One region of the Catenuloplanes indicus genome, then DNA from elsewhere that is predicted to be linked to it. Evidence: riboswitches for the same ligand, from Rfam matches in the RefSeq annotation. Region 1 holds a riboswitch; each other region holds the start of a gene.
What was found. Region 1 has a riboswitch for cobalamin ahead of J2S42_RS31555 (CbtB domain-containing protein). Riboswitches for the same ligand answer to the same signal wherever they lie in the genome.
Positions count from the first base shown of each region.

Region 2: linked by a shared signal. The riboswitch ahead of cobN (cobaltochelatase subunit CobN) and the one ahead of J2S42_RS31555 (CbtB domain-containing protein) in region 1 are both predicted to bind cobalamin.
Region 3: linked by a shared signal. The riboswitch ahead of J2S42_RS02435 (FecCD family ABC transporter permease) and the one ahead of J2S42_RS31555 (CbtB domain-containing protein) in region 1 are both predicted to bind cobalamin.
Region 4: linked by a shared signal. The riboswitch ahead of bluB (5,6-dimethylbenzimidazole synthase) and the one ahead of J2S42_RS31555 (CbtB domain-containing protein) in region 1 are both predicted to bind cobalamin.

Region 1 covers NZ_JAUSUZ010000001.1:6,939,777-6,947,332, reverse strand. The annotation lists gene J2S42_RS31570 (TolB family protein) at 1-345, shown strand, start outside; gene J2S42_RS31565 (cellulose binding domain-containing protein) at 487-1,638, shown strand; gene trmB (tRNA (guanosine(46)-N7)-methyltransferase TrmB) at 1,779-2,513, shown strand; cobalamin riboswitch at 2,608-2,782, shown strand; gene J2S42_RS31555 (CbtB domain-containing protein) at 2,816-3,025, shown strand; gene J2S42_RS31550 (CbtA family protein) at 3,025-3,774, shown strand; gene J2S42_RS31545 (sensor histidine kinase) at 3,964-6,057, shown strand; gene J2S42_RS31540 (LLM class flavin-dependent oxidoreductase) at 6,103-7,266, opposite strand; gene J2S42_RS31535 (SfnB family sulfur acquisition oxidoreductase) at 7,293-7,556, opposite strand, start outside.
Region 2 covers NZ_JAUSUZ010000001.1:7,838,010-7,845,565, reverse strand. The annotation lists gene J2S42_RS35010 (cobalt-precorrin-5B (C(1))-methyltransferase) at 1-445, opposite strand, end outside; gene J2S42_RS35005 (cobalt-precorrin-6A reductase) at 516-1,280, shown strand; gene J2S42_RS35000 (precorrin-2 C(20)-methyltransferase) at 1,252-2,751, opposite strand; gene J2S42_RS34995 (precorrin-8X methylmutase) at 2,751-3,383, opposite strand; gene J2S42_RS34990 (ferredoxin-like domain-containing protein) at 3,380-4,855, opposite strand; cobalamin riboswitch at 5,725-5,849, shown strand; gene cobN (cobaltochelatase subunit CobN) at 5,907-7,556, shown strand, end outside.
Region 3 covers NZ_JAUSUZ010000001.1:446,583-454,138, forward strand. The annotation lists gene J2S42_RS02425 (GTP-binding protein) at 1-929, shown strand, start outside; gene J2S42_RS02430 (type B 50S ribosomal protein L31) at 957-1,211, shown strand; cobalamin riboswitch at 1,263-1,445, shown strand; gene J2S42_RS02435 (FecCD family ABC transporter permease) at 1,535-2,536, shown strand; gene J2S42_RS02440 (ABC transporter ATP-binding protein) at 2,533-3,576, shown strand; gene J2S42_RS02445 (ABC transporter substrate-binding protein) at 3,573-4,649, shown strand; gene J2S42_RS02450 (LuxR C-terminal-related transcriptional regulator) at 4,777-5,238, opposite strand; gene J2S42_RS02455 (cellulose binding domain-containing protein) at 5,342-6,505, opposite strand; gene J2S42_RS02460 (glycoside hydrolase family 43 protein) at 6,568-7,556, opposite strand, start outside.
Region 4 covers NZ_JAUSUZ010000001.1:9,106,567-9,114,122, reverse strand. The annotation lists gene J2S42_RS40890 (DUF4184 family protein) at 1-403, shown strand, start outside; gene bluB (5,6-dimethylbenzimidazole synthase) at 448-1,086, opposite strand; cobalamin riboswitch at 1,123-1,326, opposite strand; gene pgm (phosphoglucomutase (alpha-D-glucose-1,6-bisphosphate-dependent)) at 1,503-3,170, shown strand; gene J2S42_RS40875 (hypothetical protein) at 3,295-3,684, shown strand; gene J2S42_RS40870 (class I SAM-dependent methyltransferase) at 3,714-4,427, opposite strand; gene J2S42_RS40865 (hypothetical protein) at 4,477-5,397, shown strand; gene J2S42_RS40860 (RNA polymerase sigma factor) at 5,422-6,645, opposite strand; gene J2S42_RS40855 (YciI family protein) at 6,642-6,965, opposite strand; gene J2S42_RS40850 (PstS family phosphate ABC transporter substrate-binding protein) at 7,053-7,556, opposite strand, start outside.

The sequences.
Region 1 (7,556 bases):
ACGATCGGGACCGTGGCGGACGCGGGTGAGCGCGCGGTGGCCACGTTCGGCGGTGGGGGCCAGAAGAGCGGGTCCGCGACCGTGCCGTCGTGGCGGCCGGACGGGGCACGCCTGACCTGGACCGCGAGCACGTCCGCAAAGTTGACCGTGATCGAGTACGACCCGGCGACCGGCGCCAAGCGCACCCTCGGCGTGCCCGGTGACCGGGAGCTGAGCTACCGGACCGCGCGCACCGCGTACCTCACCGGGGAGCGCGACGGACGCTCGTGGATCTTCCAGCTGGACACGTCCGGCAGCACGCGGACCGCGCTGCGCCAGGGATCGCAGCCGGAGCCCCGTCCATAGACGAACTTTGACCTAAGATAGCCGCGGAGCCGTACGGGCCCGCCGCGCGGGAGGCAGGGCAGAGCCTCCCCCTCACCAGCCGGCCGGGAGCCTCGCCACGCTGCAGTTCTCCACCGCAGCGAACCCGTTCGGAGATGAATCATGCCCGTGAACCGCCGACGGCGCCCCCGTCTTCCCGGCATCCTCGCCACCATCGTGACGATCACCGCGGTCGTCCTCGCGCTGATCACCATCCGGCCCGCGCTGGCCGGCAACGACCTCGAGGCCCAGGCCGATCCGGTACGGATCATGGCGCTGGGCGACTCGATCACCGGCTCGCCCGGCTGCTGGCGCGCGCTGCTCTGGCAGAAGCTGCAGGCCGCCGGCGTCACGAACACCGACTTCGTGGGCACGCTGCCGCCGCAGGGCTGCGGCTTCGCCTACGACGGCGAGAACGAGGGCCACGGCGGCTACCTGGCCACGAACATCGCCGGCCAGTCGCTGCTGCCGGGCTGGCTGGCCGCGACCGACCCGGACGTCGTGATGATGCACCTCGGCACGAACGACGTGTGGAGCAACATCGCACCGGCCACGATCCTGGCCGCGTTCTCCACGCTGGTCGACCAGATGCGTGCCGGTAATCCCGGCATGCGCATCCTGGTCGCGCAGATCATCCCGGTTGACCCGCCGAGCTGCACCGAGTGCGCGGCGCGGACCGTGGCGTTCAACGCGGCGATCCCGGCGTGGGCCGCGTCGAGGAGCACGGCCGCGTCGCCGATCACGGTGGTGGATCAGTGGACCGGTTTCGTACCGGCGACCGACACCGGCGACGGCGTGCACCCGAACGCGGCCGGCGACGCGAAGATCGCGAACAGGTGGTATGCGCCGCTGGTCGCGGCCATCAACGGCACCCAGCCCACGCCGACGCCGACCGGCACCGGCAGCCCGTCGCCGACGGCCGGCCCGACGCCCGGACCGACCGGCAGCCCCACGCCCACCGGCGGCTCCGGCGGGGGCTGCACCGCCACGTACACGATCGTCGGTCAGTGGCAGGGCGGCTTCCAGGGCGAGGTGGTGATCGCCAACGGCGGTAGCGCGGCCAGCCGGTCGTGGACCGCGCGGTTCGCGTTCGGCGCCGGGCAGACCGTGTCGCAGGCGTGGGGTGGGAATGTCACCCAATCGGGTGTCGATGTCACGGTGAGCAACGCGTCCTGGAACGGCGTGCTCGCGCCGGGCGCCTCCACCACGGCCGGGTTCATCGCGTCGTGGACGGGGAGTAATCCGACTCCTGCCACTACCTGCACTTTCGGATAAACACCCGCAAACAACCACTAAACCCCAGCACGGGTACGGCGGGAGCTGCGCTTCTGTCGTACCCGCTGGGTATTGTCTTGGGTCTGATGAGTATCGAGACGAACACTGATCTTGACGAAGCGCTCCAGCTGTCCGCGGACATGGAGGCGCTGGCCGATCAGATCAACGCGCTGCCTCCCGCCCGGGTGCGGACGTTCCATCCCCGCCGGGGGCGGATGAGTCCGAAGCACCACGACGCGATGGAGCGGCTGTGGGAGAGCCACGGCGTCGACGTGCCGCTCGACCCGGCCACGGCGCTGCCGCTCGACCTCGCCGCGCTCTTCGGCCGCGAGGCGCCCACGGTGCTGGAGATCGGTTCCGGCATGGGTGAGGCGACCGTGGCGATGGCCGCGGCCGACCCGGAGCGCGATTACCTGGCGGTCGAGGTGCACACGCCCGGCGTCGGCAACCTGCTGAGCATGAGCGAGCGCCGCGGCCTAACGAACGTGCGGGTCGCGCTCGGCGACGCGCTGACGCTGGTCGGTCACCAGCTCGCGCCCGGCTCGCTGGACGCGATCCACGTCTTCTTCCCGGACCCGTGGCCGAAGGCGCGGCACCACAAGCGCCGGCTGATCCAGCCCGCGCACGTCGGGCTGCTCCGCTCGCGGCTGCGCCCGGGCGGCACGCTGCACTGCGCCACCGACTGGGCGGAGTACGCGGAGGCCATGCTGGAGACGCTGACCGCGGAACCGGGCCTGACCAACGCGTTCGACCGGTTCGCGCCGCGGCCGGAGCACCGTCCGATGACGAAGTTCGAGCGCCGTGGCATCGCGGCCCACCGCCGCATCTACGACGTGATCTTCCACCGCTCCCCCACCGAGGACGAGCAGGTCTAGAGCCGGTCATCGAGGCGCCGTGCACGCTGTGCACGGCGCCTCGATCATGTGGGGCATCGATCACCAGCTCTTGTCCGCGGAATTCGGGCGGCGGTACGCTGCGCGGGCCATGGTGCTCGGGAAGCCGGTGTGATTCCGGCGCGGTCCTCGCCACTGTGACCGGGGAGTGCCCGCTCCACCCTCGCCACCGGATCCTCGCGGGTCTGGGAAGGCCGGGGCGGGCGTGATGATCCGGGAGCCAGGAGACCGGCCATGGCGACGCATCACATCGCCACGAGGCATGGACGAGAGGATCATTCATCATGCCGTCCCACGTTTCCGCACCGGCCGTCGACCCCGCCGTCGCCCCGATCCGGGTGCCGCTGCTCGCCTGGCTGCTGGCCGTCGTCGCGCTCGTCGTGTTCTACCTGCTGCTGCAGGAGAACGGGCTGGTCACGACCGGCGCGGTCGCGGAGTACCTGCACGAGTTCACCCACGACGGCCGGCACGCGCTCGGCGTTCCGTGTCACTGATGGGCGCGGTCACGCTGGGCGGCGTGCTGCGGCGGGGCGCGCTCGCCGGCGTCGCGGCCGGGGTGGCCGCCTCGCTGGTCGCCTTCGTCGTCGTCGAGCCGGTCATCGAGCGCGCGCTCGCCGTGGAGGAGGCGCGCACCGCGGGTGAGCCCGCGGAGGAGGCGCTCGTCGGCCGCGCCACGCAGATCGCCGGCGGCATGGTGGCCGCGCTCGCGGTCGCGGTCTGCCTCGCGCTGGTGCTGGCCGTGGTGTTCGCGCGGGTGCGGCACCGGCTGCCCGGGCGCACCGACTTCGGCCGGGCGACGCTGCTGGCGTTCCTCGGGTTCGTGTCGTTCGCACTGGTCCCGGCGCTGAAGTACCCGGCGAACCCGCCCGCGGTCGGCGACCCGGACACGGTGGGCGCACGCACCGCGCAGTACCTGTCACTGATCGCGGCCGCGGCGGCGATCTCCTGGCTGGCCGTGCTGGTCCGGCAGGTGCTGGTGGCCCGCGGGCAGTCGGCGCCACTCGCGGTGACCGCCGGCGTGCTGACCGGGATCGCCGGCTACACGGTGCTCATGCTGATCTGGCCGGCCACCGGCGGAGAGCTCCCGGCGGACGTGCCGCCGCAGCTGATCTGGGACTTCCGGGTCGCGTCGCTGGCCGAGCTGGCCGCGATGTGGGCGACGATGGGCGCCACGCTGGGCCTGCTGCTCACTCCACGGTCGCCGAGGGCGGTCCGCCCGGACGTGGCCGCGACCGCGGCTTGACCCACCAGGCCGCCGCCCGCTGCTCCGGGCGGCGGCCGTGCGTGCCGCTCCGGCATGGCGCCGAGCGGTGCGGAATCGGGCGGTGGGGCGCGGACGTCGTACGCGCCGGTCCGTGATTTGCCGGTTTTGAGGCAGCTCGCCGCTTTAACCTGACAGGAGAAGAGCAGGCGCGACGAGAGGAACGGGCCGGTGGCGACGACGGGCAGCACCGCCGTGACCGGCACGGACGCGGACTGGGTGCACGTCTCGCGCCGCTCGCTCTCACAGGACGCCGCGGACCGGCTCGCGGAACTGGCCGCGCGGGCGACCGGCGCGCCGACCGGCCTGGTCCAGCTGCTGGAAGGGCGCCGCATGCTGATGAGCGGCGGCTACCACCTGCCCGCCGCCTGGGCCGACCTGGGCGCGATCCCGGCCGCGTCCACGCTCGCCGGGGTGATCCTGGACTCCGGCTGCCCGCTGGTCGTGCACGACGTGCTCGACGACGCGCGGGTACCGCCGGACGCGCCGGTGCGGCAGGCGGACGCGCGGGCCTACCTCGGCTATCCGGTCCGGTCCCGGACCGGCGCGGTGGTCGGCGTCTGCGCGGTGGTCGACTACACGCCGCGCGACTGGACCGCGGCGGAGCAGTCCGTGGTCGGGCACGCGGCCGAGGTGTGCGGCACGTTCGTGGCCGAGCGGGAGGCGCTGGAGAACGCGGACCGGCACCGGCGCTTCCTGGACGCGGTGCTGGACAACCTGCACGACGGCGTGGTCGCCTGCGACGCGGCCGGCCGCCGGGTGCTGATCAACGCGCCGATGCTGCGGTTCACCGGGCGTACGCCGGAGCCGTTCGCGTCCGGCGGCCACCCGCTCGACTTCGGGCTCCGGCACGCGGACGGGCGGCCGATGGCGCCGGACGACACGCCGCTGTCCCGCGCGTTCGCCGGTGAGGAACTGCACGGGCTGGAGGTGCTGGCGGACTCGCCGATGCAGCGCCCGCGCGTGCTGCTGGTGGACGGCCAGCCGATCGCGGACGCGTCCGGTGAGCGGCTCGGCGCCGTGATCGCGCTCCAGGACGTCACCGAGCTGAAGCGCACCGAACGGTTCCGCGACTGTGAGCTGGCGGTCGCGTCCGCGCTGGCCGAGGCCGCGAGCGCGACCGAGGCCGGGCCACGGGTGCTCGAGGCCGTGGTCCGCACGCTCGGCTGGGCGCACGCGGAACTGTGGCTGGTCGACGGCCCCGGCGGCGTGCTGCGGGCCGCCGCGCACTGGAGCGCGCCGGGCAGCGTGGCCGCGATGCACGTGCCGGATCAGCTCGCGTACGGCCAGGGGATCTCCGGCAAGGCGTGGCTGACCGGCGAGCCGGTCTGGATCCGCGACCTGGCCGACGGTGAGGCGCTGCTGCCCGCGGACACGATCGAGACGTCGCAACTGCACGCCGCCCTGGCCATCCCGGTCCGGTCCGGCGACGACACGCTCGGCGTGCTCGCGTTCTTCGCCGAGGTCGTCGAGGACCCGGAGGACGCGCTGGTCGCGCTGCTGGCCGGGATCGCCGCGCACGTCGGCCAGTTCCTGGAGCGCCGCCGGGCCGAGGACCTGGAGCTGCAGCTGGCCCGCAGCAAGGACGAGTATCTCGCGCTGATCGGGCACGAGATGCGGACGCCGCTGACCTCGATCAGCGCGTACACCAGCCTGCTCCGCGAGGCCACACCGGCGCAGCTGACCGCGGACGGCCCGGCGCTGCTGGAGGTGATCGACCGCAACACCACGCTGCTCCGCGGCATCATCGACGACCTGCTGGACCTGGCCGCGCTGGACACCGGCCACGCCACCGTGCAGCTCACCCCGTGCGACCTGGCCGAGGTGGTCCGTGAGGCGGCCGACGCGGCCCGCGCCTCGCTGACCGGCGACTCGATCACGCTGCGCGTGGACGCACCCGAGTCGCTGGTCCTGCCGGGCGACCGGATGCGGCTGCGGCGCGTGCTGGACAACCTGATCGGCAACGGCATCAAGTACAGCCCGGACGGCGGCGAGGTCACGGTCACGCTCGCCGCGGACGGCGACTACGTGGCCGAGCTGGTCGTGGCGGACCGCGGGATCGGCATCCCACCGGACGAGCGCGACCGGCTGTTCTCCCGCTTCTACCGCAGCTCCCGAACGCGCGACCGGGCGATCCCGGGCAGCGGTCTCGGCCTGGCGATCAGCCGTGCCATCATCGAACGCCACCACGGCACGATCGCGCTGCTCAACCCGGACTCCGGCACCGCGTTCCAGATCCGCCTCCCGATGAACAGCACGGAGTAGCACCACGCCGTAACCGGCGCGATCAGCCATGGCCGGGTACGGCGGTCAGCTGGATCGAACCGGCTCGGGGGTGAACGGGACGGTCACGGTGTCGCGCAGGGTGGGCTCGCCGGCCGGGTGCTGCCACAGGCCGCGCTCGCGCAGGATGGGCAGGACGCCCTCGCCGAACCAGTAGGCCTCCTCCAGGTGCGGGTAGCCGGAGAGGATGAACTCGCTGAGGCCGAGGTTCGCGTACTCCTCGATCCGGTCGGCGACCTCGGTGTGGCTGCCGACCAGCGCCGTGCCCGCGCCGCCGCGGATCAGGCCGACGCCGGCCCACAGGTTCGGGGAGATCTCCAGGCCGTCGCGAGTGCCGCCGTTGAGCGCGAGCATGCGGCGCTGGCCCTCGGACTCGCTGCGGTGCAGGCCGGCCTGGACCTTCGCGATCTCGGCGTCGGAGATGCCGCGCAGCAGACGGCCGGCCTCGGCCCACGCCTCCTCGGCGGTGTCCCGGGTGATGGTGTGCAGGCGGATGCCGTACCGCTGGATGCGGCCCTCGGCGGCGGTGAGCCCGCGGATCCACTCCAGCTTCCGGGCGACCTGCGCGGGCGGTTCACCCCAGGTGAGGTAGACGTCGGAGTGGCGGGCGGAGACCGGGCCGGCGGCCGCGGAGGAGCCGCCGAAGTAGACCTGCGGGACCGGGTCGGGCAGCCGGTTGAGCCGCGCCCGCTCGACGCGCACGTGCTCGCCGTCGAACGTCACGCTCTCGCCGCGCCACAGTGACCGGACCACGTGCAGGAACTCGTCGGTACGGGCGTACCGCGCCTCCTTGTCCAGGAAGTCGCCGTACGCGCGCTGCTCCGCGCTCTCCCCGCCGGTGACCACGTTGAGCAGCACCCGGCCCTGGGACAGGCGCTGGTAGGTGGTCGCCATGTGCGCGGCCAGCGTCGGCGAGAGCAGGCCGGGCCGGAAGGCGACCAGGAACTTCAGCCGCTCGGTGACCTCGGTGAGCATCGCGGTGGTGATCCAGGCGTCCTCGCACCACGCACCGGTTGGGGTGAGCACGCCCTCGAAGCCGAGCTGCTCCGCCGAGCGCGCGATCTGGCCCAGGTATGCAGTGGTGGCCGGCCGGGCCTGCGCGGCGCCGCCGGGTGCGACGCCGTGCCCGCCGCCGACGATGTCCCGGCTGTCGCCGGAGGTCGGCAGGAACCAGTGGAACGTGAGGCTCATGGTGGAACTCCCCTGTGTCGCTCGGGTCAGAGCAGCCCGTGCCGGGGCGGCCGGGTGCCGTTGAGCACGTACCGGCCGATGTGCTGGACCTTCCAGCGGACCGGGTCGTGCAGCGTGTGCGTGCGCGCGTTGCGCCAGTGCCGGTGCAGGTTGAGCGGGTCGCGGCTGGACCGGGTGCCGGACACCTCGAACAGCGCGTTCGTGACCGTGAGCGCGGCCCGGTCCGCGTACGCCTTGGCGGTCGCCACCGCGACCGAGGCCGCGGCCGCGCTGTCGTCGGTGAGGTCGGC
Region 2 (7,556 bases), 900 kb from region 1:
AGATCTCGATCTCCACGTCGCCGGGGTCGCCGTATCGGCCCGCGAGCTCCGCGACCGCGGCGGTCATCATCGCGCGCGGCACCGGATTGATCGCCGGCTCGCCGACCGCCAGCGGCAGGCCCGGCTTGGTGACCGTGCCGACGCCCTCGCCGGCCCGGAACGTCACGCCGCTGCCCGGCCGCGCGCGCCGCACCGTCGCCTGCACCAGCGCGCCGTGCGTGACGTCCGGGTCGTCGCCCGCGTCCTTGACGACGCCGGCCCGGGCGTGATCGTCCGCCAGTTCCTCGCGGGCCAGCGCGAACGCCGGCCGCTGGCCCTTGGGCAGCGTGATCGTGACCGGGTCCGGGAACTCGCCGGTGAGCAGCGCCTGGTAGGCCGCGGTGGTCGCGGCGGTGGCACACGCGCCGGTGGTCCAGCCGTAGCGCAGCTTCCCCGGAGATGTCACGGTCCTCAGCATGCCTGGTGACGCGCACCGCGATCCGCCCGGGTCGGCAACACATGATCAAATCAACGGCATGCGCGTGCTCATCCTCGGCGGCACCGCCGAGGCCCGGACGCTGGCCGCCGCGCTGGTCGCGCTGCCCGGCCTGGCGGTGGTCAGCTCGCTGGCCGGCCGCACCAGCACACCGCTGCTGCCGCCGGGCGAGGTGCGGATCGGTGGCTTCGGTGGCGCGGCCGGGCTCGCCGCATGGCTGCGTGCGTCCCGGGTGGACGCGGTCGTCGACGCCACCCATCCGTTCGCGGCCGTGATCAGCGCGTCCGCGGTCCGGGCCTGCCACGACGTGGGCGTACCGCTGCTCGTGCTGCGCCGGCCCGGCTGGACCGAGCGGGCCGGTGACGACTGGCGACGGGTCCCGTCGATCGCGGAGGCCGCGGCCGTGCTGCCCGGCGTCGGGCGCCGCGCGCTGCTCACCACCGGCCGGCAGACGCTGGCCGCGTTCGCCGGCCTGGACCGGGTCTGGTTCCTGGTCCGGGCCGTCGAGCCACCGGAGCCGCCGGTCCCGGCGCGGATGACGGTGCTGCTGGAGCGCGGCCCGTTCACGGCCGACGGCGAGGAGGCGCTGCTGCGCGCACACCGGATCGACGTCGTCGTCACCAAGGACAGCGGCAGCCCCGCGGTCGCGGCCAAGCTGGACGCGGCCCGGCTGCTCCGCCTCCCGGTGGTGATGGTCGACCGGCCACCGGTGTCCCCGGGCGTGCCGTCGGTGGCCACCGCGCCGGACGCGGTGGCCTGGGTGACGGGTCTGCGGCTCAGTCCGCCGGGTAGCGGCGCGGTGTGAAGACCGTGCCGTTCACGTGGCGGGTCTGCGAGGAGCCGATGATCAGCAGCGTGCGCATGTCGACCGCGTCCGGGTCCAGGTCGGCGAGGCGGACCACGCTGATCCGCTCGCCCGGGCCGCCGACGTCGCGGCCCAGCACCACCGGCGTGTCCGGTGAGCGGTGCTCGAGCAGCAGGTCGCGGGCCTTCTCCACCTGCCAGGTGCGGGACTTCGACGCCGGGTTGTAGACCGCGATGACCAGGTCCGCGCGGGCCGCGGCGGACAGCCGCTCCGCGATCACGTCCCACGGCTTGAGGCGGTCGGAGAGCGAGATGGTCGCGTAGTCGTGGCCGAGCGGCGCGCCGACCCGGCTCGCCACCGCCTGCGCCGCGGTCAGGCCGGGCAGCACGGTGACCGGGACCGACGCGTACGGCTCGGTCGCGGCGACCTCGAGCACCGCGCTGGCCATCGCGAAGACGCCGGGGTCGCCGGACGACACCACGGCCACCCGCCGGCCGCGGGACGCGAGCGTCAGCGCGAACTCGGCGCGCTCCGACTCGACCCGGTTGTCGCTGGGGTGCCGGACCTGCCGCGGGTTACCGGGGATCCGGTCCAGGTACGGACCGTACCCGACCAGGTCGGTGGCCGCGCTCAACGCCTCCTGTGCCTGCGGCGTCAGCCACTCGCGGCCGGCCGGCCCGAGCCCGACGACGGTCACCGCACCGGCCGGCTCCTCCGCCGAGGCAGCCGAGGCCAGCGCGGCCGCGGTCGCCGCGTGCACACGGCTGGGCAGCAGCGCGACCGAGAAGTACGGCACGGTCGCCGGGTCCACCTCGGACAGCGGCGCGATGCGCTGCTGCGCGGTGGTGGCGCGCTCGACGTACCAGGCGTCGTCGAGCCGGCCGGCGGTCTCCAGCGCGTCGCGGACCGCGCCGAACGTCCGGCCCAGCTTCATGATCGCGGCGGAGTCGGCCGACGCGAGCCGGGCGGCCAGATCCGCGGGCGGCAGCGTGCCGGGCAGCACGGTCAGCGTCTCCTCGGCCTCGACCAGGGGACGGCCGAGTTCGGCCGCGGCGCCCGCGATCGAGGTGACGCCGGGGACGACCTCCGTGACGTACCGTGCGGAAAGGCGTTTGTGCATGTGCATGTAGGAGCCGTAGAAGAACGGGTCGCCCTCGCACAGCACCACCACGTCGCGGCCCGCGTCGAGGTGCGCGGCGAGCCGGGCGGCCGCCTCCGCGTAGAAGTCCTCCAGCGCGCCGCGGTAGCCGCCCGGATGGTTCGTGGTCTCGGTGGTCACCGGGTAGACCAGTGCCTCCTCGATCTGGCCGTCCCGCCGGTAGGGTGCGGCGATCCCGCGCGCGATGCTGCGCCCGTGCCGGGCACTGTGGAAGGCGATCACGTCGGCGGCGCCGATCAGGCGGGCGGCCTTGACGGTCACCAGCTCCGGATCGCCCGGTCCGAGCCCGACGCCGTAGAGCCGACCGCTCATCATTCCTCCTCGCTGGCGATGGCGTTGAGCGCCGCCGCGGTCATCGCGCTGCCGCCTCGGCGGCCGTGCACAACCAGAAATTCACAACCCATCGGGTGTACGGCGAGCGCCTCTTTCGACTCGGCCGCGCCGATGAAACCGACCGGGATGCCGATGATCGCGGCCGGCCGGGGCGCGCCCGCGTCCAGCATCTCCAGCAGCCGGAACAGCGCGGTCGGCGCGTTGCCGATCGCGACCACGGCGCCGTCGAGGCGGTCCCGCCAGAGTGCCAGCGCCGCCGCGGAACGCGTGGTGCCCAGCTCGTCCGCCAGCGCCGGTACGCGCGGGTCGCGCAGCGTGCAGACGACCTCGTTGTCCGCGGGCAGCCGCTTCCGGGTGACACCGGCCGCGACCATGTGCGCGTCGCAGAGGATCGGCGCGCCCGCGCGCAGCGCCGCGGTGGCCTTGGCCACCACGTCCCGGGAGTACGCGAGGTCGTCCACCAGATCGGTCATCCCACAGGAGTGGATCATCCGGACCGCGACGCGCGCGACGTCCGTCGGCAGCCCGTCCAGCCGCGCCTCGGCCCGGATCGTGGCGAACGAGCGGCGGTAGATCTCCGCGCCGTCCCGGACATAGTCATAATCGGTCACGCGCCGGTCTCCTGTGCGGTGTTCGAGGTGCCGGCCGCCCGCGCGGCCGCGACGGCCGCCGCGAGACGGCCGGGATCGGTGAGGGCCACCGCGGGCGTGCGGCCGGGCACGTCGACGCGGTAGCCGCCGGGCTCGGCGAGGACGCGCACGTGCGGGGTGGCGGGGTGACCACAGCCGCGCTCACAGCCGGCCCAGTGGACCGGCAGCGGACCCGGCGCGGTTTGCGGCAGGCCGAGCGCGACCGTGGTGGCGTCCGCGCGCACGTCGGCGCGGGACTTCGCGCAGCCCGGCCGGCCGGCGCAGGCGGTCATGCCGTACCAGGGCGAGTGCTTGTCGACGGCGAGTCCGGCGGCGGCCAGGGCGGGCAGCCGGGCGGCGTCCGGCAGGCCGGGGATGACGACGCCGCGCCACGGCGTGCAGCGCAGTTCGCCCGCGCCCTCGGCGGCGACGGCGGCGAGCAGGTCGAGCTGGGTCGCGGAGATCCGGCCGAGCGGGATGATCGCGGCGAGCGCGGTGGCGCCAGTGGCACCGGTGATCACGCCGGCGGGCGGATCAGGCGGCGTCCAGGCCGGGGTGACCGCGGCGGCGGTCGCGCCGAGACGTGCGGCGACGGTCGCGCCGAGACGTGCGGCGACGCGGTCCGCGCCCTGATCGATCTCGGACATGCGCCAGCCAGCGGAACCCTGCGCCGCGCGCTCGGCGAGAAAGGCCTCCGCGGCCGCGACCATGACACCGGCCACCTGGGCGCCACCTGAAAGCGTCGCCTCGGCGGACGCGGGGCCGTTCGCCTCGGCGGGACCGGGGCCGTTCGCCTCGGCGGGCGCGGAACTGTTCGCGCCGGCGGGTGCGGGACTGTTCGCTCCGGCGGTGATGGGGACGCGGAGGCCGTGGTCGACGCCGTTGAGCAGCAGCGCGAACTCGGTGGTGTTCGTGGCGGCGAGGCAGACGTCGGCGCGGAGGGCGGCCACATCGCCGCGCCCGTCGTCGAGGGCGAACAGGAAGCGGCCGGAGAGCGCGGCCAGCGCGGGCGAGGCCAGCAGAGCCCGGTCGAGCGCGTCGATCAAGGGGCGCACGTCGATCAGCGTGGCACCGTCGAGGCCGCTCAGCGGGGAGGCGACGATGTTGCGGGCGCGTTCGTGGGTGGCGGAGGGCAGCAGGCCGGCGTCGGCCAGCCGGGCGCCGAGTTCGATCTCGGCACCGGGCGGGAGCGCGCGGAGCTGGAGGTTGCCGCGTGAGGTCTGGTCGAGGTGGCCGTCGCCGAGGTCGCGGGCGGCGCGGGCCAGCACCCGGGCCTGGTCCGCGGTGATCACGCCGCCGGGAATCCGCACCCTGGCCAGGCCGCCGTCCGCGGCCGCGTGGACCTGGAGCGCGGTCGGGCAGGCATCCGGACCGGTGCGCGTCACGCCGCCGGAGACGCCGGAGGGTGCCGGCTGCGGCACGGTCCGGTGATCGGAAGCGGGAAGCGGGGACATGCGGCGGATACTACGGGTTGTCGCGGAGACCGTTTCACCTTCGGCCACCACGACCCGACGTGCGTCACAACCGCGCCCGCCGCACGCACCGGGTCCGTACCACTGCCGTAGGCACGCCTCACCGTCCGCGGGTCCGAGCGTTCCGGGGCCGGGGTGAGGGATCGATGCCGAGGCCCGGCCGCTACTGACGTTTCGGGCCGAAGCGCGGGGCGCTGCGGGGCCAGCGGCGCTAAACGCCGAAATGTCGGGCGCGAAGCGCCCGGTGTGTCTGGCGCGAGGGGCGACCGCAACCGCGAGACCTGTAAATGTCGAAATGTCGGGCGCAACGTGCCCGGCGCGTTCACCCCGGGACCCGACCGCAACCGCGGAACCGGCGGATGCCGACGTTCTCAAGCACGAACCGCACCGGACAGGTGTGCCAGCCGCCCGAAATTTCCGGATAAAGCCTGCCGCTGCCGCACTTGGTGATCGCATCCGCTGCGGGTCTGAAGCCTGTGTGATCAATCAGTGGAGCGAAAAGGAGGTCATCTAGCGAAGTTGATATCCCAAACGCTCCACTGATTGATCACACAGGGCTGAGCAGCGTCGTTCGCCGGCGACGGCGCCTGTCGCGCGGGGTGGGATATTGCGATATTTCGAGCGCGGAGCGCCCGGCTGCCCGTACGGAGCCGGCTGACCGCAGCGAAGCCGGGGGCAGCGAAACCGAGGGCGCAGCGAAGCCGGGTCACCACCGCGAGACCGGAGCGCCACAGCGAGACGCGGCGCGTTCGGAGAGCGGGGAGGGCGAGCAAGATCACTGGGGGTGGCTTGACGGGTGGGTGGCGGGGTCGGGAAAGTGGGAGGGCTGCACAAGCGCGCGGCGACGGTGGAGGAAGTCCGGTGCGAGGCCGGCGCGGTCCCGCCACTGTCACCGGGGAGCGGACCCCAGCAAGACCACTGCCGGACGGTACGGCGGGAAGGTGGGGGCGAGCGTCGATCCGGGAGCCAGGAGACTCCGGTCGCCGCGACAACCGTCACGATCTGGGGCGCGGACCCCAGGGAGGAGCCCGCGGTGGCCCGCGTCCTGTTGCTGTCGACGTCCGACACCGACCTGCTCAGTGCCCGTGCCAGCGGGGCGGACTTCCGGCTGGCGAACCCGGCCCGTACCGCGGTGGAAGATCTCGAGGGTCTGCTCGACGGTGCGGAGCTGGTGGTGGTCCGGATCCTGGGCGGCTACCGAGCGTGGGAGGAAGGGCTGGACGCGCTGCGGGCGCAGGACCGGCCGGTCGTGGTGCTGGGTGGCGAGCAGGCGCCGGACGCGGAGCTGATGCGGCGGTCCACGGTGGCGCCGAACCTGGCGGCCGAGGCGCACATGTACCTGGCGCACGGCGGCCCGGCGAACCTGGCCGAGCTGCACCACTTCCTGAGCGACACGATCCTGCTGACCGGGCACGGGTTCGCGGCGCCGGAACCGGCTCCGGCCTGGGGGCGCCTGCCCCGGGAGAGGAGCGCGAACGAGCACGGGCCGAGGATCGCGATCCTGTACTACCGGGCGCACCACATGGCCGGGAACACCGGGTTCGTGCACGCGCTGGCGGACGCGGTCGAGGAGGCCGGTGCGAAGGCGCTGCCGATCTTCTGCGCCTCGCTGCGTACTCCCGGGGAGGATCTTCTCGACTCGCTCCGGGAGGCGGACGCGCTGATCGTGACCGTGCTGGCCGCGGGCGGCGCGGGGGGCATCGCGCCGGCGGCGGCGCAGGCGGGCGGCGAGGACGACGCGTGGGACGTGGGCGCGCTGGCCGCGCTCGACGTGCCGATCCTGCAAGGACTGTGCCTGACCAGCGACCGGGCCACCTGGGACGGCAACGACGACGGGCTGTCGCCGCTGGACGCGGCGACCCAGGTCGCGGTGCCGGAGTTCGACGGGCGGATCATCACGGTGCCGTTCTCGTTCAAGGAGACCGATGCGGACGGGCTGACCGTCTACGTCGCGGATCCGGAGCGGGCGCGGCGGGTGGCCGGCATCGCGTTCGGGCACGCGCGGCTGCGGCACGTCCCGCCGGCCGAGCGGCGGATCGTGCTGATGCTGTCGGCGTACCCGACCAAGCACTCCCGGATCGGCAACGCGGTCGGCCTGGACACCCCGGCCTCCGCCGTGCGCCTGATCAAGGCGATGACCGAGCGCGGGTACGACGTGGGCGACTTCCCCGGCGTGGCGGCGCAGGACGGCGACGCGCTGATGCACGCGCTGATCGCGGCCGGTGGCCAGGACCCGAACTGGCTGACCGAGGAGCAGCTGGAGGGCAACCCGGTGCGGATCCCGGCCGCGGAGTACCGCGCCTGGTTCGCCACGCTGCCGGCGGAGCTGCGCGAGGTCACCGAGCAGCATTGGGGACCGGCGCCGGGTGAGCTCTACGTCGACCGCTCGCAGGACCCGGACGGCGAGATCGTGCTGGCCGCGCTGCGCGGCAACAACGTGGTGGTGATGGTGCAGCCGCCGCGCGGGTTCGGCGAGAACCCGGTGGCGATCTACCACGACCCGGACCTGCCGGCGAGCCACCACTACCTGGCCGCCTACCGCTGGCTGGCGGCGAACTTCGGCGCGCACGCGGTCGTGCACATCGGCAAGCACGGCAACCTGGAGTGGCTGCCCGGCAAGACCGTGGGCCTGTCCGCCGCGTGCGGGCCGGACGCGGCGCTCGGCAACCTGCCGCTGATCTAC
Region 3 (7,556 bases), 6.5 Mb from region 1:
TTGATCTGGTCCTGGTGCTGCCGGAGGCGATCGAGCCGCGGATGTTCGCCGACGCCTACGCCCACCACCACGCGGTGCACCGGCGGCTGGGGATCGGCGCCTACGTCACCGTCGCCGACGCCGCGCACCTGCTCGACGACCTGGACAGCACCGATGATCTCGCCGATCGCGGGCTGCACGCCGCCGACGACGACCGGCGGTCCGTGGCCGAGGTGGTCTGCCATCAGATCGAGTACGCGGACACGGTCGTGCTGCACGGGGAGGCGCCCGGCGGCGGGCTGGAGACGGCGCGGCTGCAGGTCCTGCTGCACCGGCTCGCGCCGTGGGCGGCGCACGTGCACCTGCCCGCCGGGTCGGTCACGCCGCCGGCCGTCGCGCGTCACGACCCGGCGGCGCCGGATCCGCTGACCCGGAGCCTGGAGGGGTACGCGGTCGGCGCCGATGAGCCGGCGCCGGACTGCGGCGTGGTGTCGCTGCTGTTCCGGGCACGCCGGCCGTTCCATCCGCGGCGCCTGCACGCACTGCTGGAACGCGTGACCGGGGAGACGGTACGGGGACGCGGCGTCTGCTGGATCGCCAGTCAGCCGGACACGACGCTGGTCTGGGAGTCGGCCGGGTACGCGATCTCGCTCTGCGCGCTCGGCCACTGGCTGGACGCGCTGCCGGCGGCCCACCTCGCGCACGCCGGCGACCGGCGCCGGCTCGCCGCCGACGTCGACTGGGACCCGTACTACGGGGACCGGCACACCCAGCTGGTCTTCGTCGGGGTCGACACCGACGCCGCCGACCTGCACCGCGACCTGACCGCGTGCCTGCTCACCGACGCGGAACTGGCCGAGGGCGCGGACGGCTGGCGCGGCTGGGACGACCCGTTCGCCGGCTGCTTCCCGCTGCCGGAACTCACCCGCGCCTCGCACGCGCAGGCGTAGGGATCGTCAACGAAAGGAACCATCGCCATGAAATCCGGAATCCACCCGTCGTACCACTACGTGGTCTACCGCGACCGCAGTGCCGGCTTCTCGTTCCTGACCCGGTCGACGGCCACCAGCGACCGGACCGTCGAATGGGAGGACGGCAACACGTACCCGGTGCTCGACGTGGAGATCTCCGCGGCCAGCCACCCGTTCTGGACCGGCAAGCAGCGGCTGCTGGACACCGCGGGCCGGGTGGAGAAGTTCCGCGCGAAGTACGGGCTGACCACGCCGCAGTGACGGCCGTCGCGTCCCGCCGGTCGCCGGAACCGGCCGGCGGGACGCGTGTGCTACTGTCCGGCGCGAGTCGACCGCATCCTGACGGATGCCAGGGAACTCCGGTGCGATTCCGGGACTGGCGCGCAGCGGTAAGGGCGACGGCGGCACGACGACGCCACTGGGGACCCTTCCCTGGGAAGGCCGTGCCACCGGCTGACCCCGAGTCCGAAGACCTGTCGGCTCACCTTGCTGTCGATGGACTCTCGCGATCAGGGTCTCCGGACCGAGAGGCTCCCCTCGCCGTGCACCTGAGACCGCCCCGGCGGCTGCCGTTCTGGCCGCTCATGATCGTGCTGGCCGTGGCGGCCGTGCTGAGCGTGATCGCCTCGCTGGCCTTCGGCTCCGAACGCATACCGCCGGCCGACGTCGTCGCCGCCGTCACCGACCGCCTCACCGGCGCCGCACCCGGGCGCTGGGACGTGATCGTCTGGGAACTGCGCCTGCCCCGCGCGCTGCTGGCCGTGGTCGTGGGCGCGGGCCTGGCAGTCGCCGGTGCCGGCATGCAGACCCTGGTCCGCAACTCGCTGGCCGACCCGTACCTGCTCGGCATCAGCTCCGGCGCCTCGGTCGGCGCCACCGCCGCCATCACCACCGGCGCACTCGCCGGGTTCGGCATCTACGCCGTCTCGGCCGGCGCGCTACTGGGCGCGGTCGGCTCCGCCGTGCTGATCTGGCTGATCGCCACCGCGCAGGGCGGTCTGACCCCGCTGCGGCTGGTGCTGTCCGGCGTGGTGCTCTCCTCCGGCCTGTCCGCGATCGCGTCCCTGCTGGTCTTCCTCAGCGACGACGCACGCGCGGCGAACTCGGTGATGTTCTGGATGCTGGGCAGTGTCGGCGGCGCCACCTGGGAGAAGCTGTGGATCCCCGCCGTGCTCGTCGCGGTGCTCGGCGCCGGCATGCTGGCGATCCACCGGTGGCTGGACGCGCTGGCCGCCGGCCCGGAAACCGCCGCCGCACTCGGCATCAGCGTGGCGGGCCTGCGGACCACGCTGTTCGTCGGCCTGTCCGTGCTGGTCGGCGTGCTGGTCGCGGTCAGCGGCGGCGTCGGCTTCGTCGGCCTGATCGTGCCGCACGCCGCCCGCCTGGTCGTCGGCGCACGGCACCGCGTCGTCCTGCCGGTCGCGGCCGTGACCGGCGCGGTGTTCCTGGTGTGGGTCGACGTCCTCGCCCGGGTCGCGGTACGCCCGCAGGAGATCCCGCTGGGCGTGGTGACCGGCGTGCTCGGGGCGCCGCTGTTCCTGCTGCTGATGGGCCGGACCCAGTACCGGTTCGGCGGTGACCGGTGATCGCACTCCGGCTGGAGGGCGTCGCGGCCCGGCTCGGCGGCCGTGTCGTGCTGCGCGACGTCGACCTCGAGGTCCCGGACGGCATGCGGCTCGGCATCATCGGCGTGAACGGCGCCGGAAAGACGACGCTGCTGCGCGTGCTGGCCGGCGTGCTGACCCCCAGCGCCGGACGTGCGCTGATCGGCGATGTCGGCCGAGAAGCGGTCGCGGGCGCCGGCACGGCACCGCCAGTCGGCGACGGCACAGCGGTTATCGGCGAAGCCGGCACGGCAGTGCCCGCTGGCACTGATGCAACGGCAACCTTCAGCGCCACACCTGCCGCGACCGCCGATGCCGGCACGGTGGCGGCCTCCGGCGGGCCTGGTGGTGGCTTTGGGGTGGCCGGCCGGGGTGGTCCGCTGGCGTCGGAAGGGCTGGTCGATCTGCGGCGGATGCCGGCGCGTGAGCGTGCCCGGCGGCTGGCGTTCGTGCCGCAGGAGGACATCGTGACCGCGGACCTGCGGGTCGGCGAGATGGTCGCGCTCGGCCGGGTGCCGCAGACCCGGCCCTGGGCGCGCGGTGGCCGGGCCGAGCAGGACCTGGTGCGCGACGCGCTCGACGCGGTCGGGCTGGCCGGCCGGATCGACACCGCCTGCGACCAGCTCTCCGGCGGCGAGCGGCGCCGGGCGGTGCTGGCCCGGGGCCTGGTGCAGCGGTGCCCGGTGATGCTGCTCGACGAGCCGACCAACCACCTCGACGTCGCCTGGCAGCTCGGCCTGCTGGACGTCCTCGCCGCGCAGTCCCGCACGCTGGTGGCCACGGTGCACGACCTCGACCTGGCGTTGCGCTTCTTCGACCGGCTGGCCGTCGTCGGCTGGCATCCGGGCGCGGACCGGGCGACCGAGCCCGCGACCGTCGTCGCCGTCGGGCCGCCCGCCGAGGTGCTCAGCAGCGCGCACCTGGAGTCGCACTTCGGTGTCGGCTCGGTGCAGGTGCCGCACCCCACGCGCCCGCAGCTCCACCTGCTCATCCACCCCCGAGAGGACGCCCCACCGACATGAGTCCCGTTTCGTCCGGCCGTATCCGTACCGCGGTCTGCGCCGCCCTCGTGCTGAGCCTGACCGCGTGCGCCTCCGGCGAGGCCGGCTCCGGCGCGGCCGCCGGTGCGATCACCGTCCAGAACTGCGGGCAGGACGTCAGCGTGGACGCTCCGGTCACCCGGCTCTACGCCTACGACGGCGGCATCATCTCGATCGCGCTGGCCGCCGGGGCGCGCGACCAGCTGGTCGCGGTCACCGGGCTGGACCGCGACCGGGACGTGCTCCGGCTCGCCTACCCGGACGCGCGGGTGGACGAGCTGACCGTGGTCGGGGACCAGTACCCCACGCTGGAGAACGTCCTGGCCGTCAACCCGGAGATGATGTTCGCCGGGTACGGCTACGGGTTCAGCGAGTCGCGCAACCTGATGCCGGAGGACCTGACCGCGCACGGCATCAAGACGTACCTGCTCAGCGAGACGTGCAAGCAGGAGGACGGCGCGCGCGGCACGATGGACGCGTGGACCGCGCTCACCACCGACCTGCGCAACGTCGGTGAGCTGACCGGTCACCGCCCGGCCGCGGACGCGGTCGTCGCCGACATCGACCAGCGTCGCGCGGCCCTGGCCGCCGCGCCGAAGGGTGGCGAGGCACCGACCGCGTTCCTGTTCGACTCGGGCACCGACGCGATCTTCACCTCCGGCTCGTACGGCGGCCCGCAGGCGGTCTTCGACGCGGCCGGCGTCGTCAACGCGACCGCCGACGTGTCCGACACCTGGACCGAGGTCGGCTGGGAACGGCTCGCCGCCTCGGACCCGGACATCATCTTCTTCGTCGACTACTCGGGCCAGACCTACCAGCAGAAGGTCGACGTGCTGAAGGCCAACCCGGCGTCCCGCGATCTGAGGGCGGTCAAGGAGGAACGCTTCGTCAACCTGCCGTACGCCCTGTGGGTCTCCGGCCCGCTGAACATCGACTCGGCGGAGTGGGTACGCAAGTCGGTCGAGCACTTCGGTCTCGCCCCGGCCTCGCCGATCACGCCGACCCTCGACCTCAACCAGCTCAGCGAGCTGCCCGGCAACGCCTGGCTCGACTGACGCGCTGCGGGCCGGAGCCGGGGGCACGCCCCGGGCCGCGATCGGCTCCGGCCCGCCACGCGGGCTGGCCTGCGGTGTGGCTGTATTCCCTTGGCCCTGCTCGGGCCGGCGCAGATATGGCATGGCGTCAACCCGTGGCCAGGCCGGACTCGTAGCCGGCGATCACCAGCTGGGCACGGTCGCGGGCGTGCAGCTTGGTGAGCAGGCTGCCGATGTGGGTCTTCAGCGTGCCGCGGCTGATGTGCATGGTCGCTTCGATCTCGCTGTTGGACAGGCCCCGGGTGATCAGGGCGAGCACGTCCCGTTCGCGTGGCGTGATGCCGTCGAGCGAGCGTCGCGCGGCGGTCCGGTGCAGGGACGCGGCGATCAGGCGGCGGGTCACGCTGGGCGCGAGCGGGGCCTCGCCGGCGGCGACCGTATGGATCGCGTCGATCAGCCGAGGCGGGGTGACGTCCTTCAGCACGAAACCGCTCGCGCCAGCCCGCAGTGCACGGTAGACGTGGTCGTCCAGGTCGAACGTGGTCAGCACCAGCACGTGTGGTGCCGGATCGGCGGCGGTGATCCGCTCGGTCGTGGCGATGCCGTCCATGTCGGGCATCCGCGCCGGTCCGACCCCGGTGCGGACCGCGCCGGTGCCTGCGGGCCGAGGTCCTTCCCGACGCAGCGCCGATCAGGCCCCGGGCGGGTGGCGGTCAGATGTTGGTGCAGGTCGTCCCGGCGCCGGCGCCGGTGCCCGTGCCCTGGAACCCGAACGTGGTGCTCTGGCCCGGGGTCAGCTGCCCGTTGTACGCCACGTTGGTCATCGTCACGGTGCCGCTGGTGCCGGTGCCGGCCGCGTTCCAGACCGAGGTGACCGACGCACCGGACGGCAGGCTGAGCGTGACGCGCCAGCCGTCGATCGCCGCGCTTCCCGCGGTGACGGTCACACCGGCGACGAATCCGCCGTTCCACTGGTTCTGCACCGTGTAGACCGCGGTGCAGGCCGTGGCCCCGCCGGTCGGCGGCGGGGTGGTGGGCGCCGGGCCGCCGAGGCTCAGGTTCTTCTGCTGCACCTGCCAGGGACCGCCGCAGAGCCCGCAGCCGGCACCGGCGAACGCGGTGCCGGCCGAGACGTCGCCCTTCAGCCGCCATTTCAGGTACAGCACGGCCACCCGGCCGAACTCGCCACCGTTGGGCTGGTCGTAGGTGCCGCCGTGCCCGACGTTCAGGTTGCCCATGAACGCGGGCAGCCCGGACGGCAGCTTGCCCCAGTCGTCGACGGCGTTCGGGTAGGCGATGTCGCCCGGCCCGCCGATGAAGTACGCGATCGGTTTGGTGAGCCGGCGCAGCTGGTAGTCGTCGGCGTCGGTGAGCAGGCCGCTGCTGAAGATGAGTGTGGTGGTGACCCGCGGGTCGTCGGAGACCGCGTACGCCTCCAGCCCGCCGCAGGAGAAGCCCGCGACGGCCACGGCGGAGGTGTCGATCCGGCCGTAGTACCGGCTGCCGGACCGCGCGTTCTCCGCGACGGCCCAGTCGATCGACTCGGTCAGCATCCGCGCGCTGGTGGACCCGGAGCCGTTCGGCGCGCCGTTGGCGATGACCAGGAAGCCGTGCGAGGCGATCTCCCGGAGGAAGTTGACCTGCGCGGTGCCGTTCGACGCGCAGCCGCCGTTGCCCCAGACGAGCACGGGCAGCCGCTCGGCCGGCAGGTTCTGCGGCCGGTAGACGGTGTGGTTCGGCAGCCCGGCCGAGGTCTCGTAGTCGGCCGGGTAGGGGCCGGAGCCGCCCACCGCGGCCCCGGCCGGCCCGGCGCCGAGTGCCAGGACGCCGACCGCGACGGCCACCAGGCCCGCGCCGATCATCGTTCTGTTTCTCATCGCTTCCTCCATCGCGTGCGGTCGCGCCGGGCCGAACGGAGCCGTTCGGTGCTGTGCCGTGGTCAGCTCGCGCGGGCGAACTGCCACCAGTCGACGTTGAACAGGTAGCCGCTGCCGCCGGCGAACCGCAGGTACAGGTCCTGCGTGCCGGTCAGCCCATTGACCGGGCAGGAGACGGTCGCCCAGCTCTGCCAGCCGCCGGTGCCCGGCACGGTGCAGGTGCCCACGGTCGTACCGGTGGGGCTGCCGGTCCGTAGTTCGATGCGTCCACCGGCGGCGGCCGACGCGACCCGGGCGGTGACCGTGGCCGCGCCACCGCCGAAGGCGACGCCCTTGACCTTGATGTAGTCACCGTTCTCGAGGAAGCCGACGTTCATGCCGCCCTCGGACGCGCGCTCGGTCTCCACACCGGCGCTCCAGGCGATGGTCTCGGCCTCCTGGCGCGTGTACGGGTCGAGCGTGCCGTTCTGCGGCGCACCGGCCGTGGTCATGGTGATCGTCGGGATGGTCCCGTCGGCGTTGTAGGTGAACTTCTCCACCGCGACCGAGCGGGTGAAACCGCCGCCGCCGGGCAGCGCGCCGTTGTGGTAGAAGAAGTACGACCCGCCGTTGAAGTCGATGATGCCGGCGTGGTTGGTGAAGCTGCTGCCCTGGGTCGGCATGATCGTGCCGCGGTAGGTCCACGGCCCGGTCGGCCCGGGCGCGGTGGAGTAGGCGATGAACTCGGAGCAGCACTTCGCCGCGAAGACGTTGTAGTACAGGCCGTTGCGCTTGTAGACCCACGGCCCTTCCTCGTACAGCGTGGGCCGGTTCGCGTCGCCGGTGCGGGTGCCGAACCCGGCCGTGGTGAGCGGTATCCGGTTCACGCCGCCGGTGTAGCTGATCATGTCGGTGTTCAGCCGCACGTACCACAGGTTGGGGTTGCCCCAGTAGAGGTAGGCCTGCCCGTCGGTGTCGATCATGACGGACGGGTCGATCTCGCCGTTCTCGACCAGCGGCCGGCCGAGCGCGTCGGTGAACGGCCCGGTCGGGCTGCTGGACACGCCGACGC
Region 4 (7,556 bases), 2.2 Mb from region 1:
GGGCGCGAGCCGCCCGGCGTTCCTGGTGACCGTGCTGTCGGCGCTGCTCGGTGCCGCGTCCCACCAGGTCTGGGACGCGGTCACCGAGCACGCGCCGGTCGCCGATCTGGCCTCGACGGTCGGCGGCGCGATCGCCTCGCTGCTGCTGGCGGTCCACATCGGACGACGCCGGCTGCTGCGCGCCTGGCACGGCGATCCACCGGCCGTGGCGACGCGGCGGGGCCGGTTCTGGGGTGCCGCCGCGCTGGTGGCCGTGGCCGGCACGGTGCTGATCTCCCAGCTGCCGGGCGCCTTCCTGGTGCACACCACGGGCGCCCGCCTGATCGGCGTGTTCGCGCTCTCCCTGCTGACCGCGTCCGCGCTGCACACGGCGCCGTCCCCGGAGCGCGCCACACGCCACTGATCCGCCGCCGCGGCACCCGCCACCACGTTCCGTGACCCGCCGGCCTATCGCCGGTCCCGGCCGCCCCAGCGGTCGTCGTGCCGGGCGAGGTGCAGTGGGCGGCGTCGGCGCCAGCCGTGGCGTTCCAGGTCCGGGGTCTCCTCGAGGTGCGTGACCGGCCCCATGCACAGCCACGCGATCGGCCGGATCGTCGCCGGGATGCCGAGCAGATCGCGGACGAACTCCTCGCGGTAGAACGACACCCAGCCCACGCCGAGCCGTTCCGCGGTCGCGGCCAGCCACAGGTTCTGCACCGCGAGACAGGCGGAGTAGAGGCCGGCGTCCGCGATCGCGTGCCGCCCGAGCACGGCGGGACCGCCGCGGTCCGGGTCGTAGGTGACCACGATGGACAGCGTCGACTCCAGCACTCCGTCGATCTTGATGCGCGCGAACCGGGCCGCCGCGTCACCGTCCAGCGTGGCCGCGAAGATCTCTCGCTCCCGGCGTACGTGCGCGTGGAACTGCTCCCGCGCCGCGCGCCCGCGGACGATCACGAAATCCCACGGCTGGGACAGGCCCACGCTCGGTGCGGCGTGCGCGGCGTCGAGCACCCGGTCCAGCACGTCGTCCGGCACCGGCTCGCCGGTGAACTGGCCGCGCACGTCGCGGCGACGGTGGATGATCTCGTACAGGTCATGGTTCACGGCAGGCTCCCGCTGCGGTCCGGCCCCGGGCATGCCGGGGTCACCAGGCGCGAGGCCGGTCTTCGGACTCCCGGATCGTCACCTCACCGCCCGCCTTCCCAGCCGGTCAGGGCCAGTGGCCGCGCGTACGCGCATGGGCGGCGGCTCCCCGGTCACCGCGGCGGGCCCGTGCCGGATTCACACCGGCTTCCCGATTCTCCCGGCCGCCTCCGGCCGGGCACCTCGCAACAGTTCGTGCCACCCCGCACCCTACCCGTCCCGCTCGCGCGCCTCCGGGGCCGGATCCAGAACCCGGCGGTACGGACATCACAGCGGCCACGCCGGAAGTGGGAACATCAGCTCCGGACGTTCTTGATCTTGGGGGTGTGGCGGGCGGGTGGCGCTGGTGGACATTAGGGTCGGGGGGAGACGTCCTCATGCGCGAACCCGAGGAGACCGCTGTGTCTGTTCACCCCCGTGCCGGCCAGCCCGCGGAGCCGGGCGATCTGATCGATGTGGCGGAGTTGCTCGCCGCCTATCGTGATCGGCATCCGGATGTGAGCGTGCCCGCGCAGCAGGTGGCGTTCGGTACGTCCGGGCACCGTGGGTCGTCGCTGAAGTCCGCGTTCAACGAGGACCACATCGTGGCGATCAGCCAGGCGATCTGTGAGTACCGGGAGGAGCAGGGCGTCGACGGGCCGCTGTTCATCGGGCGGGACACGCACGCGCTGTCCGAGCCGGCCACGATAAGCGCGGTCGAGGTGTTCGCGGCGAACGGCGTCACCGTGCTGCTGGACAGCCGGGACGGGTTCACGCCGACGCCGGCGCTGTCGCACGCGATCCTGACCGCGAACCGGGGCAAGCGCAACGGGCTCGCGGACGGCGTGGTCGTCACGCCGTCGCACAACCCACCGGCCGACGGCGGCTTCAAGTACAACCCGCCGAACGGCGGCCCGGCCGACACGGACGCCACCAAGTGGATCCAGGACCGGGCGAACGCGCTGATCGCCGACGGCCTGACCGGCGTGCGGCGGATGCCGTACGCGCGCGCGGTCAACGCGGACACCACCGGCCGGTACGACTATCTCGCGTCCTACGTGGACGACCTGCCGTCCGTGCTCGACCTGGACGCGGTGCGCGACGCGGGCGTGCGGATCGGCGCGGACCCGCTCGGCGGCGCCAGCGTGGCGTACTGGGGCGAGATCGCGTCCCGGCACGGCCTGGACCTGACCGTGGTGAACCCGGAGACCGACCCGGCCTGGCCGTTCATGACGCTGGACTGGGACGGCAAGATCCGGATGGACTGTTCCTCGCCGTACGCGATGGCGTCGCTGATCGGCAAGCGTGACGCGTACCAGATCGCCACCGGCAACGACGCGGACGCGGACCGGCACGGCATCGTCACGCCGGACGGCGGCCTGATGAACCCGAACCACTACCTCGCGGTCGCGATCCAGTACCTGTACGGCTCCCGCTCCGGCTGGTCCGCCGACGCCGCGGTCGGCAAGACGCTCGTCTCCTCCTCGATGATCGACCGGGTGGCCGCGTCGCTCGGCCGCCGCCTGATCGAGGTGCCGGTCGGCTTCAAGTGGTTCGTGCCCGGCCTGCTCGACGGCTCCGTCGCGTTCGGCGGCGAGGAGAGCGCCGGCGCGTCGTTCCTGCGCCGCGACGGCTCGGTCTGGACCACCGACAAGGACGGCATCCTGCTCTGCCTGCTCGCCTCCGAGATCCAGGCGGTGACCGGGAAGTCGCCGTCCCAGCACTACGGCGAGCTGGTGGAGCGGTTCGGCACGCCGTCCTACGCGCGCATCGACGCGCCCGCCACCCGCGAGGAGAAGGCGGTGCTGGCGAAGCTGTCGCCGTCCCAGGTCACGGCGACGTCGCTGGCCGGTGAGCCGATCACGGCCACGCTCACGTCCGCGCCGGGCAACGGGGCCGCGCTCGGCGGGTTGAAAGTGACGACGGAGAACGGCTGGTTCGCGGCCCGGCCGTCCGGCACCGAGGACGTCTACAAGATCTACGCGGAGTCCTTCAAGGGCGACGACCACCTGGCGCAGATCCAGGAGGAGGCGCGGGACCTGGTGTCGGCGGCGCTGAAGGCCTGATCCCCGATCCCGGAGGCGGGATCTCGGCTCTCGGCGGCGGTCCGGTCACGCCGGACCGCCGAGCCGCCACCGGGCGCCGGAAAGGGGATGCGGCGCGGTTCCGTCTATCGGATGATCTTCGCTCGTGACGTATTCCGAAACGCCCGACGATCCGTGGACGGTGACCGTCAACCGGGCGAACGCGATCGCGTTCGCCCGCGGTATCGCCGTGATCGCCGCGGTCGGTGCCGCGGTCTTCTGGCTCATTCCCGCACCGGAGGACCCGGGCATCGCCGCCTGCGCGCGCCTCGAGGCGCACGCGGTCGCCGGTACCGTCCCGGACCTGGCCGAGCGCGCGCAGATCGGCAAGGACCTCGAACGGTCGGACGAGGAGGTGCTCCAGACCGCCGGCCTCTACGACCGCCTGCACCGCGACGGCGGCTCGATCCTCAGCGATGCCATCCCGCTGCCCCCGATGGACCTCGACGACATCAGCCCGCTCCAGACCGCCTGCGCCGCCGCGGGCATGCCCTGACCCGGACGGGCTCAGACGGGCCTGCGGGCTCAGACGGGCCTGCGGGCGAGGAGGAGGCGGCAGCGCGGGGTGCCGTCGCGGCGGTGGCCGAGCGCGGGGAGGTCGACGGCGTCGACGGTGAACCCGGCCGCGGTCAGCGCGGCCTGGATCGCGGGCTGCGTCATGATCCGGTAGTACATGACGAACGGCGGCCGCCACAGCGCGTTGCGCACCCGCATAGCCGCGTCGAAGCCGGTCGTCACCCAGTACGCCGGTGAGGTCACCGGTGGCGGCGTGCCGACCGGCACCGCGAACAGACCGCCCGGCCGCAGCGCACGGTGCACGCCGCCGAACAGCGCGGGACGCTCGGCCGGCTCGAAGTGGCCGAGCGCGCCGAACGTGACCGCGAGGTCGAACTCCGCGTCGAACGGCAGCTCGCGCGCGTCCGCCCGGACCAGCGTGGCGCCCGGGTGGGCCGCGCGGGCCCGGTCGAGCATCCCGGCACTGAAGTCCACGCCGGTGACCCGCTCGGTGCAGAGCGGCCCGAGCACGCCCAGACCGGCGCCGGTGCCGGTGCACACGTCCAGCCCGGTGCGGAACGGGCCGTGCGTGCGGAGCGCCGCCGCGGTCGCGTCGAGCAGCGGGTCCGGCGTACGGAACGGGGTGTGGTCGAACTTCGGCGCCAGCAGGTCGTAGCCGCGCTCGACCGAGGTCAGCGCCTGCCCGGCCAGCTCACGCAGCGACGGTCCGTGTGGCGAGAACACCGGCCGAGGGTACCCCGAAAGCGGTTGACGCACGGGCGACCATGGTGGGGTGAGGACGCCGCTGCAGGGTGGGCTGCTGGCGCCGGGCGCGCTGACCGGCGCGGTGGTGGAGATCGCCTGTGACGAGTCCGGGTTCTCCGGCACGAACCTGCTGCACCCCGGCATGCCGGTGATCGCGCACGCCGGCGTGGACCTGGCCGTGGACGAGGCGGTGACGCTGCTGTCCCGGTTCCGCCGCTCGCCGCACGAGCTGAAGTCCGGCGGCCTGCTGCGCGGGCCGGATGCGGCCGAGGCCCGCGAGTGGCTGCTGACCGCGTTGCGCGGACGGGCGCACGTGCACCTGGTGGACAAGGAGTTCTTCCTGGTCACCCGCGTGGTGGACCTGCTGCTGGGCGAGCCGTCCTACGCGGACGGCACCCGGCTGGCGCGGGCGCACCGGCGCGAGGCGGAGACGCTGCACCGGGCCGGTCGTGCGGCGGGGGCCGGCTGGCATGCGTTCCTGACCGCGTTCACGGATCTGGTGCGCGTCAAGCGGCGCGTGCCCGGTGCCGTCGACCGGTTCCTGCGCGCCCGCGACACGCTGATCCGCGCGGTGCCGGAACCGGCCGCCGCCGTGCTCGCCGCGATCGAGCCCGGCCGGACCCGCGACCTGCTGCGCCGGCTGGAGGACGACGACCCGGCGATCCCGCCGCCCCTGGAACCGCTGCTGCCCGCGCTGGCCGAGACCGTGCTGACCTGGGCCGCCGGCGGCCGGCAGGTGGTGGTGACGCACGACGAGCAGAGCGCGCTGACCGCCACCCGGCTGCGCCGCCTCCAGGCCGCGCTGACCGACGACTCAGGACGGTCTGCCCTGGCCGGGCTGACCATGGCCGACTCCCGCGCCGACCCACGCGTCCAGGTCGCCGACCTGCTGGCCGGCATCGCCCGCCGCGCGCACGCCGCCACCCCCGCTGCGGCCGCGCCGGAATAGCCGGTACGGCCCCGGAGTCGCCGCTCAGCGGAGCTGGTCGCGACGGCGGGTCAGGTAGGCGGTCTCGGCCGTGTTGCCGGCCAGCGCGATCGCCCGGTCGTAGGCCGCGCGTGCGTCGGCACCGCGGCCGAGCCGGCGGAGCAGGTCGGCGCGGGCGGCGTGGAACGCGTGGTAGCCGGCCAGTGCGTCCCCGAGACGGTCGACCGCGGTCAGTGCCACGTGCGGGCCGTCCAGCTCGGCGACCGCGACCGCGCGGTTGAGCGCCACGATCGGCGACGGGTCCAGGCGGGCCAGCTGGTCGTAGAGCGCGACGATCTGCGGCCAGGCGGTGTCCCGGACGTCCGGCGCGGCCGTGTGCACCGCGTTGATCGCCGCCAGGAGCTGGTAGCGGCCGGGCGGCTCACCGGTGGCCAGGCGCTCGACCACCAGCCGGTGCCCCTCCTCGATCAGCTCCGGGTCCCAGGCGCCGCGGTCCTGCTCGCCGAGCGCGATCAGCTCGCCGCCCGCCGAGACGCGGGCGGTGCGGCGTGCCTCGGTGAGCAGCATCAGCGCGAGCAGGCCGGTCACCTCGCCGTTGCCCGGCAGCAGCGTGCGGAGCAGCCGGGTGAGCCGGATCGCCTCCGCGGTGAGCTCCTGCCGGACCGGCGGCGACTCCGGCCCGGTCGCCAGGTAGCCCTCGTTGAAGACCAGGAACAGCACCGCGAGGACGCCGGAGACGCGCGCCGGCAGGTCGGCCGCCGTCGGCACCCGGTACGGGATGCGCGCCGCCTTGATCTTGGCTTTGGCCCGGGTGATCCGCTGCCCCATCGCGCTCTCCCGCACCAGGAACGCGCGGGCGATCTCCGCCACGGTCAGCCCGCCGACCAGGCGCAGCGTCAGCGCGACCCGGACCTCCGGCCCGAGCGCCGGATGGCAGCACGTGAAGATCAGCCGGAGCCGGTCGTCGTCGATCACCCCGGCCGGCGCGGCCGGCTCGTCGTCGTGCAGCATCCACGCCTCCCGCTGCTTGGCGTCCCGCCGGCTCTCCCGCCGTACCCGGTCGATCGCCTTCCGGGTGGCGGTGGTGGTCAGCCAGGCGCCGGGCTTCGGCGGCACGCCGTCCACCGGCCACCGCTCGACCGCGGCCGCGAAGGCCTCCGCCGCCGCCTCCTCCGCCACGTCGAGGTCGCCGAACCGCCGGGCCAGCGCGGCCACCACGATCGCCCACTCCTGCCGGTGCGCCCGGGTCACCGCCTCGGCGGCGCTCACCGGAACGGCCGCACCTCGACCCGGCGGTGGCAGGCCCTCGACCCGGCCGCGGCGATCCGGAGCGCGGCGTCCAGATCCGGCGCCTGGAAGATCCAGAAGCCGGCGATGAACTCCTTCGTCTCCACGTACGGCCCGTCGGTGAACACCGGGGCGGCGCCCCGGTTGTCGATCACGGTGGCGGTCTCCGGCGCCGCGAGGCCACCGGCGAACACCCAGTTGCCGTCGGCCCGCATCCGCTCGTTGAACGCGGTGATCGTCGCCATCTCGCCGTCGGTCCCGGAACCGGTCCGGTCGTCGATCACGGAAACCAGGTACTGCATCTCGGCTCATCTCCCGTACGTCCGGCGCCCTCCTGGCAGCCTCTCACCCGTTCTACGAACGCCGCCGCCCCGATCCGACAACTCGCGTCAGTTGCCCTTGCTGCACAGCCCCTGGGGCACGCTGCCGCCCTGGATGCACGGCGGGTAACCGAGGGCCTGGATCTCGTCGGCCTGGTCCGCGTCGACCAGGAAGCCGGCGAACGAGCGGGTCAGGTCGGCGGTCTTGGCGAGCGGGCCGTAGCTGTAGAGGTACTCCACGGTCCAGACCGGATAGCCCTCGTCGATGTCGTCGAGCGTGGCGCCGAGACCGTCGACGGTGATCTGCTTGACGGCGGCTCCGGCGTCGGCCGCGTTCGGCATGTCGACGTAGCCGATGGCGCCCTCGTACCGGGCGACCGCGTCGAGGACCGCGCCGGTGCTGCCCACCTCACAGACGATCGCGGCGTCGACGGCCGTCTCGGTGTTCGCGGCCGCGCAGCTGTTGACGGTGATCGGCGCCGGGTTGCCGCCGCCGAGCAGCAGCTTCTGGATCACGGAGCGGCTGCCGGACCGGGTGTCCCGGCCGACCACGCGCACGGCGACGTCGGGCCC